One region of the Micromonospora vinacea genome, then DNA from elsewhere that is predicted to be linked to it. Evidence: riboswitches for the same ligand, from Rfam matches in the RefSeq annotation. Region 1 holds a riboswitch; each other region holds the start of a gene.
What was found. A riboswitch is a leader RNA that binds a small molecule or an ion and turns the genes downstream of it on or off. The one in region 1 is predicted to bind cobalamin.

Region 1 (3,272 bases):
GGTACGCGGCCAGGTAGTGGTGGCTGGGCGGCAGGTCCGGGTCGTGGTAGATGGCGATGGGGTTCTCCCCGAAACCGCGAGGCGGTTGGATCAGCAGCACCACGTTGCCGAAGCGCAGCCCGGCGAGCACGATGTCGCCGCCCTCGGTGTACAGCTCGCCCGGCGGCTCACCCCAGTGCTCCCGCATCCGCTCGCGCAGCTCGGCCGGGACCTGGTCGAACCAACGCCGGTACGTCGGCCCCGGTATCCGGGCCTCGGCGGCGGCCAACTGCTCCGGGGTGAGCCACTCCACGTCGTGACCACCGGCGGCGATCAGCGCGTGGATCAGCGCGTCGCCGTCGTCGGGCGGTGGCGTGTCACCCAGGTCGTAGCCGGCCTCGGCCAGCGCGGCGAACAGCCGGACCGCCGAGGCCGGGGTGTCCAACCCGACGGCGTTACCGACCCGGGAGTGCTTGGTGGGGTACGAGCTGAGCACCACGGCGACCCGCTTGTCGGCGTGCGGCACGTACCGCAGTCGGGCGTGGCGCACCGCGATCCCGGCGACCCGGGCGGCCCGCTCGGCGTCGGCGGCGTAGACCGACAGCCCGTCGGCGTCGATCTGCTTGAACGAGAACGGCACTGTGACGATCCGGCCGTCGAACTCGGGGATGGCCACCTGCATGGCGGCGTCCAGCGGGGACAGCCCGGCGTCGCTGTCGGCCCACTGCGCGCGGGTGCTGGTGAGGCAGAGTGCCTGGATGACCGGCACGTCCAGGGCGGCCAGTGCACCGACGTCCCAGGCGTCCTCGTCGCCGCCACCGGAGGCGTCAGCGGCGACCGCACCGCCGGCCGCGAGCACCGTGACCAGCAGCGCGTCACAGCGGGCGAAGAGTCCGAGAGGGCCGGCACCCGCGGTCAGGCCGCGCAGCGAGCCGCAGAAGATCGGCAGGGGGTTGCCGCCGGCTTTGTGGACCGCGTCCGCGAGCACGTCGACGAAGTCGGTGTTGCCGGCGAGCGCGTGCGCCCGGTAGAAGACGATCCCCACTGTGGGCCGGTCCGGGTCGGCGGGGTGTTCGCCGTGCACGCCGTACGCCGGGGTGGGCGCGGGCGGGGCGAACCCCTCGCCGGTGAGCAGCACCGTGTCGGACAGGAACCGGGCCAACTGCCCCAGGTTGTCAGGGCCGCCCTCCACCAGGTAGGCCAGTGCCTGGGTGACGACCCCGGACGGCACTGTGGAGACGGCCATCAGCTCCGCGTCGGGTAGCGCCTCACCGCCGAGCACGACCGTCGGCACGCCGGTGGCGAGCACCGCGGCGAGGCCGTCCGACCAGGCCTGCCGACCGCCGAGCAGGCGTACGACGACGAGGGCGACCCCGTCGAGCAGGGCGGGCACCTCCTCGACGGTGACCCGCGCGGGGTTGGCCAACCGGTAGTCGGCGCCGCTGGCGCGGGCGGCCAGCAGGTCGGTGTCGGCGGTGGACAGCAGCAGGATGCGCACGGTTGGCTCCGGAAAGTGACGCCCTGGGCCCCCACGAGGGGGGCGACCGGGACGGTGCGGATGGGTACGGCGTCAGCCGGTACGACGGCCCTAGCGAACGGCGCGCCGACGCGGGCGTCGGGGCCGGTCAGCGGCGGGCGCTCGGCTCAGCGGTACCGGAAGCCAGCGGCCTGGCGCACGCCGCAGCGGCCGGCCCGAGGCGTGCGGGCGCGACCGGTTCCGGGCGCGGTGCGGCGCCCTGCACACAGATTGTGACGATGCTCGTCGATGAATGAGACGCCGTGCGTCATCGGGTCCTCCTCGGGTGTCCACGCCCTGGGGTACGTCCCGACGGCCGAAGTATCCTGGCTTCCGGATCGACGCTCTCCCCCGGCCTTCCAACCGCAGACACACGGCCGTGACTCACGAGGGGGGATCGCTCCCCGGTGACAGTGGCGGGACCGCGTCGGATTCACACCGACTTCCTTCACTGCCGTCAGGCCGCGAATGCTGCCACACCGCCGCGCCGCCGGTCAACGCCGGTCCGGCTCGACCAGGCGCACGGAACTCATCGAGATTCAGCGATTGGTGCGAGCGCGAGTCCGCGCGCCGCAATGCCCCAGATCAATGCTCGACATCCTTTGCTCTGCTTACCTATGTGCACCACACACGGAGCGTCACCGGTGCGTATAGGTAAGCAGAGCAAAGGGAGGTTGCACCTACCCTGGCCTGCGCCGATCGTCCGGCGGCGCGTTGCCGGCCGACACCCTCACATAGGATCGGCGATCGCCACACCAGTGTCCGTGATCAATCTCGGAGGTCGATCACCATGGTCGCCCCGCAGTTCCACCACCTCGCCGGTCGGGTCTGGCTCTGTCCGGGCGATCCGGACCCGGAGGCGGTCCAGGCCGGCGTCGCCGTCGTCGCCGACGAACGCGGCAGTGTGATGATCGACGCCGGGCAGAGCCCCGCGCACGCCGGCGACATCCAGGCCGCGCTGGCCGCCGCCGGGCTACCCGAGCCGCGCTGGCTGGTCTACACCCACCATCACTGGGACCACGTGTGGGGCGCCTGCGCCTGGCCCGGGGTGGAGATCGTCGGGCACGAGACGGCCGTGTCGCTGCTGCGCGCCGAGGCCACCCGGCCGTGGAGCCACCACTACCTGCAGGAGCAGGTACGCGCCGATCCCCGCCTCCGCCCGAGCTTTCGGGCACGCGCGCGCGCCATGGCGTCCTGGGAGGGCTTCGCCATCCTGCCGCCGACCCGGACCTTCACCGACGTGGACGAGCTGCCGGTCGGGGTCCGGCTACGCCACGTCGGCGGGGGGCACGCGCCGGATTCGACAGTGGTGCTGGTGCCCGACTCGGGGGTCATGCTTCTGGGCGACTGCTTCTACCCGCCGCCGGCACATCTGCGCCGGCCGGAGGACGGCCTCGATCTCGACCTGGTCCGGCGGCTGCTGGACGACACCTACCACTGGTACGTCTCCAGTCACGCCGAGCCGATGACGCTCGAGCAGGCCCGCTCAGCCGTCGAGGCTGCCTGAGCGGACGAGCCTCAGCGGGCGTGGCGTTCCGGGTGGGCGCGGCTCCAGGTCCGCATCCGTTGCGGGTAGCCGGTGCGCGCCGCCTCGTAGAGCGGCACCGCGTGCTTACGGGCGATGGTCCCGGCCGCGCGGGGCGTTCCGGTACGACGACGGATCCACTCGCCGTCGTGGGCAATCGCCACCACCGTGGTGTCCGTCGCGGTCGTCTCCGGCTCGAGGTAGAACTCCACCCCGCGCCGGGTGGCCACGAACGCCTCCAGCGCCGCGAGG
Region 2 (3,272 bases), 780 kb from region 1:
GCCGACTGACGGTCGCCTGACCGCGCGGGCCGTGGCCACTCCTGGTGGGCGCGGCCCGCGCCGTTGGCGTGACCTCATCCTGCTCGCGGCGCGCCCAGTCGAAGCTGCCAGCGCGTGCCCTGACTGGTGAGCCGGACGACGGCCAGGGGCTCCACATCCAACTGCCGGTACGTCGCCGTCGGCAGCCCCAGGGCGTGCACGACCGCGACCCGGATCACCAGTGGGTGGGTGACCGCGATGATGCGTCGACCGGCGCCGAGCTGCTCGTCCAGCCAGCCACCGACCCGATCCCGCACGGCCGTGACGGACTCGCCGCCGTGTGGCGCGGAGTCCGGTGCGGACAGCCAGTCGTGTAGCGCCTGCGGTTGCGCGCCGGCGACCTCCTCAAGCGACAGTCCGGACCAGCCGCCGTAGTCACAGTCGGCCAACGCCGTCTCGATCGTCGGCAGCAGGCCGAAGGTGTCGGCGGTCTGCCGGGCCGCCGCCGCTGGACTGGACAGGCAGGTGTCGTGCACGCCGAGGTGCCCACGTCGGTCCGGATCGGTGTGGGCCTGGGCGAGGGCGGCACGCAGGCCACCCTCGTCCAGGCCGTCGTCGGTCCCGCCGAAGCGTGCCCGGCGCAGAGCCGCGGTGTGACCGTGGGCGACCAGCCGGAGGCTGGTGCCGGTCACGTGCCCGGTAGTGCGGTGGCGGCCCGGCGACGCCGCTCGTGGTGCATCAGGGCCGCGAACAGCAGGCCGATGCCGGTCCAGAGCACCACCTGGGTGCCGAGCGAGGCCAGCCGGAAGTCCCACAGCAGCGTGGCGGGGAAGTCCGCCGGAACCTCCTGGAAGGACGGCATCACCACGTACGACACTGCCGTGACCAGGAGGAACCCGCCCACGGCCGCGGCGGCGCGCAGCCACGGCGGCGCCTGGGCGCCGACCGACCGGTAGCCCAGCGAGCCGGCCCACACGGCCACCAGCCCGAGCACCACCATCAACAGGTAGGTGACGGTCCGCTGGTCGATGGTGGCCGGGTCGCCGACCGCCGGCGGGTTCGCCGGGTACTTGAGGAACGGCACGATCACCGCGCCGAGCAGCGCCGCGCCGGCCAGCAGCAGGCCCGACCGCCCGTCGTCGTCGCCGCGCCGCCGCCGGGACAGCAGGACGTACGCCGTGGCCAGCAGGCCACCCATCGCGGCCCCGAACAGGCCGGTGGCCAGGAACAGGCCGCCGCGCTGACCCGTCCGGCCGACCAGGGCGTCCTCGTGATCGTGCGCACCAGCGGCGGGCTCGGCGTGCGTCGCCGCCTCCTCGATGGCGATGGCCGCCTCGACGTGCGGTTCGCCGGCGACGTACGCGAACGCCCCGGCCAGCAGGCCGGCGATCAGGCCGGCGAGCAGCCCGCGGACGAGGACGGCGAGGAACGGGGGAGCGGTGGTGGTGTTCAGTGGCACGGGACGCCCAGCAGGTGCCGGCCGTCGTGCATCAGTTCGTGAAGGTACATCCCACTGCGCGACACCGCCCCCTGGTCGAAGGCGACGAGGTACGCCAGCAGGGTGAGCACGGCAACGGTCGCGAGAGCCGTCCACAGGAGACGGGCACTGCCAGCGGGGTGCACCACCGGCTGGCTGGAAGCGGAGCTAGACATGAATACACGAACCTCCCCAGGGATGACGCGTCCCCATCGCAAGGCTGCGGACGACCGAGCGTCCTGGCTCGCGGCACCCCGGTTGTGGTTGGGGAACCGCTCACAGTGGCGCGACCGCGCCGGATTCACACCGGCTTCCCTCGCGTCGCCGCAGATAGTGGGTCGACGGTATCGGTGCCGCCTCAGGCGGTCAACCCGGACCCCGCGCACCGAACGCGGCCCCACCGATCGGTCCACGAGCCGACCGGGCCGCAGGGTGCCGGCGGATTCGTCAGACCAAAAGGCGACAATGCCGGAAGCCGGCAGTGGCGCGCGTTCCGCGACTCGTGAACACTCTGTTACCGCTAACATGGTCAACCTGCCAGATCGGCTCTGTGGCTCCGGGTCGACCCGGGGGGTTCGATCAGCGGCGGGGCGGGGTGCGGGGTGGACGAACAAACAGCAGGACGGGTCCGGTGACGACCGGCGAGGTCGCGCGACGACCGGGCATCGTCGACGCGCACCATCACCTCTGGGTTCGGGCGCGGCACCCACAGCCCTGGATCGATCCGCACACCATGGCAGCGATCGACGACGACTTCACGCCGGTCGAGCTCGCCCCGGCGACCCGGGCCGCCGGGGTCACCCGGACCGTGGTCGTGCAGTCCGTCGCCGTCCGGTCCGAGACGCCCGAGCTGCTCGGCATCGCTGCCGACGACCCACTCGTCGCCGGGGTCGTCGGCTGGGTCGACCTCACCGCCACCGACGTCGGCCGCCGCCTCGACCGGCTACGGAAGGTGCGCGGCGGCGAACGGCTGGTCGGGATCCGCCACCTGGTCCAGTCCGAGCCTGATCCGACCTATCTGGACCGTCCGGACGTGCGGCGGAGCATCGCCGCGGTCGGTGCCGCCGGCCTCGCCTTCGACCTCCTGGTGCGTCATCGTCAGCTGCCCGCCGCCACCCGGCTCGTCCGCGACCTGCCCCAGGTGCGGTTCGTCCTCGACCACCTCGGCAAGCCCCCGCTCGGGCACGCCGATCTCGGTGACTGGCACCGCGATCTGCGGGCGCTCGCGGCCGAGCCCAACACGACGGCGAAGCTCTCCGGCCTGGTGACCGAGGTGGACGCCGCGTCCTGGACGACGGCCGACCTGCGGCCCGCTGTCGAGCACGCCCTCGACGTGTTCGGGCCGGATCGGCTGATGTTCGGCTCGGACTGGCCGGTCTGCCTGCTGGCCACCTCGTACGCCCGCTGGGTCTCGGTCCTCGGTGACCTGCTGGATCCGCTGTCCGAGGACGAGCGGGCGGCGATCTGGAGCCAGACCGCCGGTCGGGTGTACCAGTTGGCCCCGTCCTGACGCGGCAGCGGCTTCCGAGCTGGGGACATAGCATGTTATCGATAACATGCTAGGGGCGGCGGTCGATGTTGTTTGGTCGGACGAATGCGTTCGACGGTGCAGGTAACGATGGCAAAACATGCCCGCAAGACCTTGGCAACATACGTGAATGCGTGGCAAGGTAACGCCTGATCGTGGGAAACATCCGACCTATCTCCACGGTTGTGTGGGCACCTGGCCGCACTGCCATCCGAGCGGGGTCGGTCGCTCACAGGCGTACGGCTCGTCGGCGGGTCCCCGTCGGACGCCGGCGCCGCGCTTGGGGAG
Region 3 (3,272 bases), 770 kb from region 1:
CGCTGATCAGGGTGGACAGCTCCCGCGCGGCCGGCGAGTCGAACGGCAGCCGCAGCGCGAAGAAGACGTCCTGGAGGCCCATCAGCCCGAGCCCGACCGGCCGCCAGCGCGGGTTGCTCGCCGCCGCCTGCGCGGTCGGGTAGTAGTTGATGTCGATGACCCGGTCGAGGAAGGTCACCGCGGTCCGCACCGTGGCGCGCAGCCGCTCCCAGTCGATGCCGCCGTCGGTGAGGTGGGCGGCGAGATTCACCGAACCGAGGTTGCACACGGCCGTCTCGGCGTCGCTGGACACCTCGACGATCTCGGTGCAGAGGTTGGACAGGTGCACGACGTTGCCCGGCTCGGCGGTCTGGTTGCAGAGGCGGTTGGCGGCGTCCTTGAAGGTCATCCACCCGTTGCCGGTCTGGGCGAGGGTCCGCATCATCTTCCCGTACAGCTCCCGTGCCGGGACCTGCCGCACGTAGCGGCCCTGCGCCTCGGCCTGCCGGTACGCGGCGTCGAACCGCTCCCCCCACAGGTCGGGCAGCTCGGGCACCTCGTGCGGGTCGAACAGCGACCACAGCTCGTCGGCCTCGACCCGGCGCATGAACTCGTCCGGAATCCAGTTGGCCAGGTTGAGGTTGTGGGTGCGCCGGGCGTCCTCGCCGGTGTTGTCGCGGAGTTGCAGGAACTCCTCGATGTCCGGGTGCCACGGCTCCAGGTAGACGCAGGCCGCGCCCTTGCGCCGGCCACCCTGGTTGACCGCGGCGACGCTCGCGTCCAGCGTGCGCAGCCACGGCACGATCCCGTTGGACTGCCCGTTCGTGCCCCGGATCAGCGCGCCCCGGGAGCGGACCCGGGAGTACGCGATGCCGATGCCACCGGCGAACTTGGACAGGTTGGCGACCTGGGCGTACCGCTGGTAGATCGAGTCCAGCTCGTCGAGCGGGGAGTCGACGAGGTAGCAGGAGGACATCTGGGTGTGCCGGGTGCCGGAGTTGAACAAGGTCGGTGAGCTGGGCAGGTAGGCCAGGCTGGACATCAGCCGGTAGAAGCCGACCGCCTCGTCCGCCGTCCGGGACAGCCCGCAGGCCACCCGCAGCAGCCAGTACTGCGGGGTCTCCAGCACCAGTCGGCTGGTGGGGTGGCGCAGCAGGTAGCGGTCGTACACAGTGCGCAGGCCGAAGTACTCGAACCGGCGGTCGCCGTCCGGGTCGATGGCGTGGTCGAGGGTCGCGGCGTGTGCGGCGACGAACGCTGCGGTGTCGTCACCGATCAGGCCCTCGACGTGGCCGACCCGGATCGCCGCGCTGAACGAGGTGATGCCCTGCCGACGCACCTCCTTGTCGACGTAGCCGGCCAGCAGCCGCGCGGCGAGGCGCGAGTACTGCGGCTCCTCACCGATCATCTCGGCGGCGGTCTGGATGGACAGCCGGTCCAGTTCGGCAGTGGTCGCGCCGTCGTAGAGGCCACTGATGGTGCGGGTGGCCACCCGCATCGGGTCGACGTCGGTCAGGTCGTCGGCCCACCGCTCGACCGCTCGGACGATCCTGTTCACGTCCACGGGTTCGGTGCCGCCGTCGCGCTTGCGGACCTGCATCGGCGTGCGCCGCGCTGTCGCGTCGCCGCTGGCCGAGACTACCTCGGTGACTGTCACCACTCGCTCCTCGGAGTTCGAGACCTGGTGGCCCGGACGCGAGGGGACAGACACCGGCGGACGCCACGCCAGCCCGGCGTGGGTCAGGTGGCGTCAGCCGTCCCACGCGGCCTCGGACCGCCGCCCACCCGGTGCGGGTACGCGGCGCGCTGGCAGGTCTTCGGACTCGCGGGCACGACCGGTGTCGCCGGTCTCCTACTGGCCGTCGCTTCCCAGGCCGATTGGTGGCCCAGTGCTGTTGACGGCGGTCGTTCCCACTCACCGCTGCGGGACAGTCCCGGATTTCCACCGGGTTCCCTGTTGCCTCGACCGCACCGGATGAGCGGCCGAACCAGCTGCGCTCGACACCATATATAGGGACGCTGCGGTTGTCACACCCCACATGTCGGTCTCGGGCGTGTCGGCGGCTGCTCGGTGACCACTGTCACCGGCCCGGTCGACCGCGTCACGCCGACCGTCGCCAGGCGCCGGAGACGGGGCCCGCCGTGCTGCTGCCGACAATCGACAAAGATTTGACGTATCGAGGCATCGGTGCCGCACGGCACGCTCATTTGTCGCCGTCGATGCGCCCGAAGTGGGGGTGAACATCCAATCTCCCTGAACCGCCGCCCTCGCCGAAGTGAGCCGTCAACCGGCACGATGGACGGTAAGGCGGGTTGCCGCGATCGGGCCAAACATCATATGTCTGGGGGCCTGCGGTGATCGACATCGTTGACGGGCCGGAGCAGCCGTCCGTATACTCCCAGTGATCATCTGATCTTTAGCCTAGCCGGGCGAGGAGCGCATGCCGCAGATCACTGCCGTCACCGTCGAAGACGTCCGCTTCCCCACCTCCCTGACCGCTGACGGGTCAGACGCCATGAACAAGGACGGCGACTACTCGGCGGCCTACGTCGTCCTGCACACCGACGGCGTCGACGGGGTGGGCGCGCCGCTCGCGGGGCACGGCCTGACCTTCACCATCGGCCGAGGCAACGACATCGTCGCGGCGGCGGCTGTCCACCAGGCGCAGCTCCTCGTGGGCCTGGACGTGGCGACGATGGCAGCGGACATGGGCGCGGTCTACCGCCTCCTCACCTCCGACTCGCAGCTGCGGTGGCTCGGTCCGGAGAAGGGCGTCGTCCACCTGTCCCTGGCGGCCGTGCTGAACGCCTCGTGGGACCTGGTCGCCCGGCTCGCCGACAAGCCGCTGTGGCGGCTGCTCGTCGACATGTCCCCCGAGCAACTCGTCGACATCGCGGACCTGCGCTACCTGTCCGACGCGCTGACCCGCGACGAGGCCCTGGCCATCCTGCGGGCCAAGGAGGGCACGAAGGCCGCCCGCCTCGCCGAGCTCGACAGGACCGGCTACCCCGCCTACACCACATCGGCGGGCTGGCTCGGCTACGGCGACGACAAACTGCGCCGACTGTGCCAGGAGGCGGTGGACACCGGCTACGGCTACGTCAAGCTCAAGGTGGGCGCCAACCTCGACGACGACATCCGCCGGTGCTCGATCGCGCGGGAGATCCTCGGGCCGGATCGCCACCTCATGATCGACGCCAACCAGGTGTGGGACGTCGGCCAGGCCATCGACTGGGTCACCGCCCTCGCCCAGTTCACACCACTGTGGATCGAGGAGCCGACCAGCCCCGAC

Region 2: it holds a riboswitch for cobalamin, as region 1 does, so the genes downstream of both, IW249_RS22605 (CbtB domain-containing protein) here and cobN (cobaltochelatase subunit CobN) in region 1, are expected to answer to the same signal.
Region 3: it holds a riboswitch for cobalamin, as region 1 does, so the genes downstream of both, IW249_RS22655 (ribonucleoside-diphosphate reductase subunit alpha) here and cobN (cobaltochelatase subunit CobN) in region 1, are expected to answer to the same signal.

The regions. Positions count from the first base shown of each region.
Region 1 covers NZ_JADOTY010000001.1:5,608,869-5,612,140, forward strand. The annotation lists gene cobN (cobaltochelatase subunit CobN) at 1-1,477, opposite strand, end outside; cobalamin riboswitch at 1,793-1,969, opposite strand; gene IW249_RS26465 (MBL fold metallo-hydrolase) at 2,286-3,002, shown strand; gene IW249_RS26470 (hypothetical protein) at 3,014-3,272, opposite strand, start outside.
Region 2 covers NZ_JADOTY010000001.1:4,827,207-4,830,478, forward strand. The annotation lists gene IW249_RS22595 (histidine phosphatase family protein) at 75-671, opposite strand; gene IW249_RS22600 (CbtA family protein) at 668-1,438, opposite strand; gene IW249_RS22605 (CbtB domain-containing protein) at 1,429-1,632, opposite strand; cobalamin riboswitch at 1,668-1,814, opposite strand; gene IW249_RS22610 (amidohydrolase family protein) at 2,088-2,966, shown strand.
Region 3 covers NZ_JADOTY010000001.1:4,837,733-4,841,004, reverse strand. The annotation lists gene IW249_RS22655 (ribonucleoside-diphosphate reductase subunit alpha) at 1-1,579, opposite strand, end outside; cobalamin riboswitch at 1,771-1,987, opposite strand; gene IW249_RS22650 (enolase C-terminal domain-like protein) at 2,421-3,272, shown strand, end outside.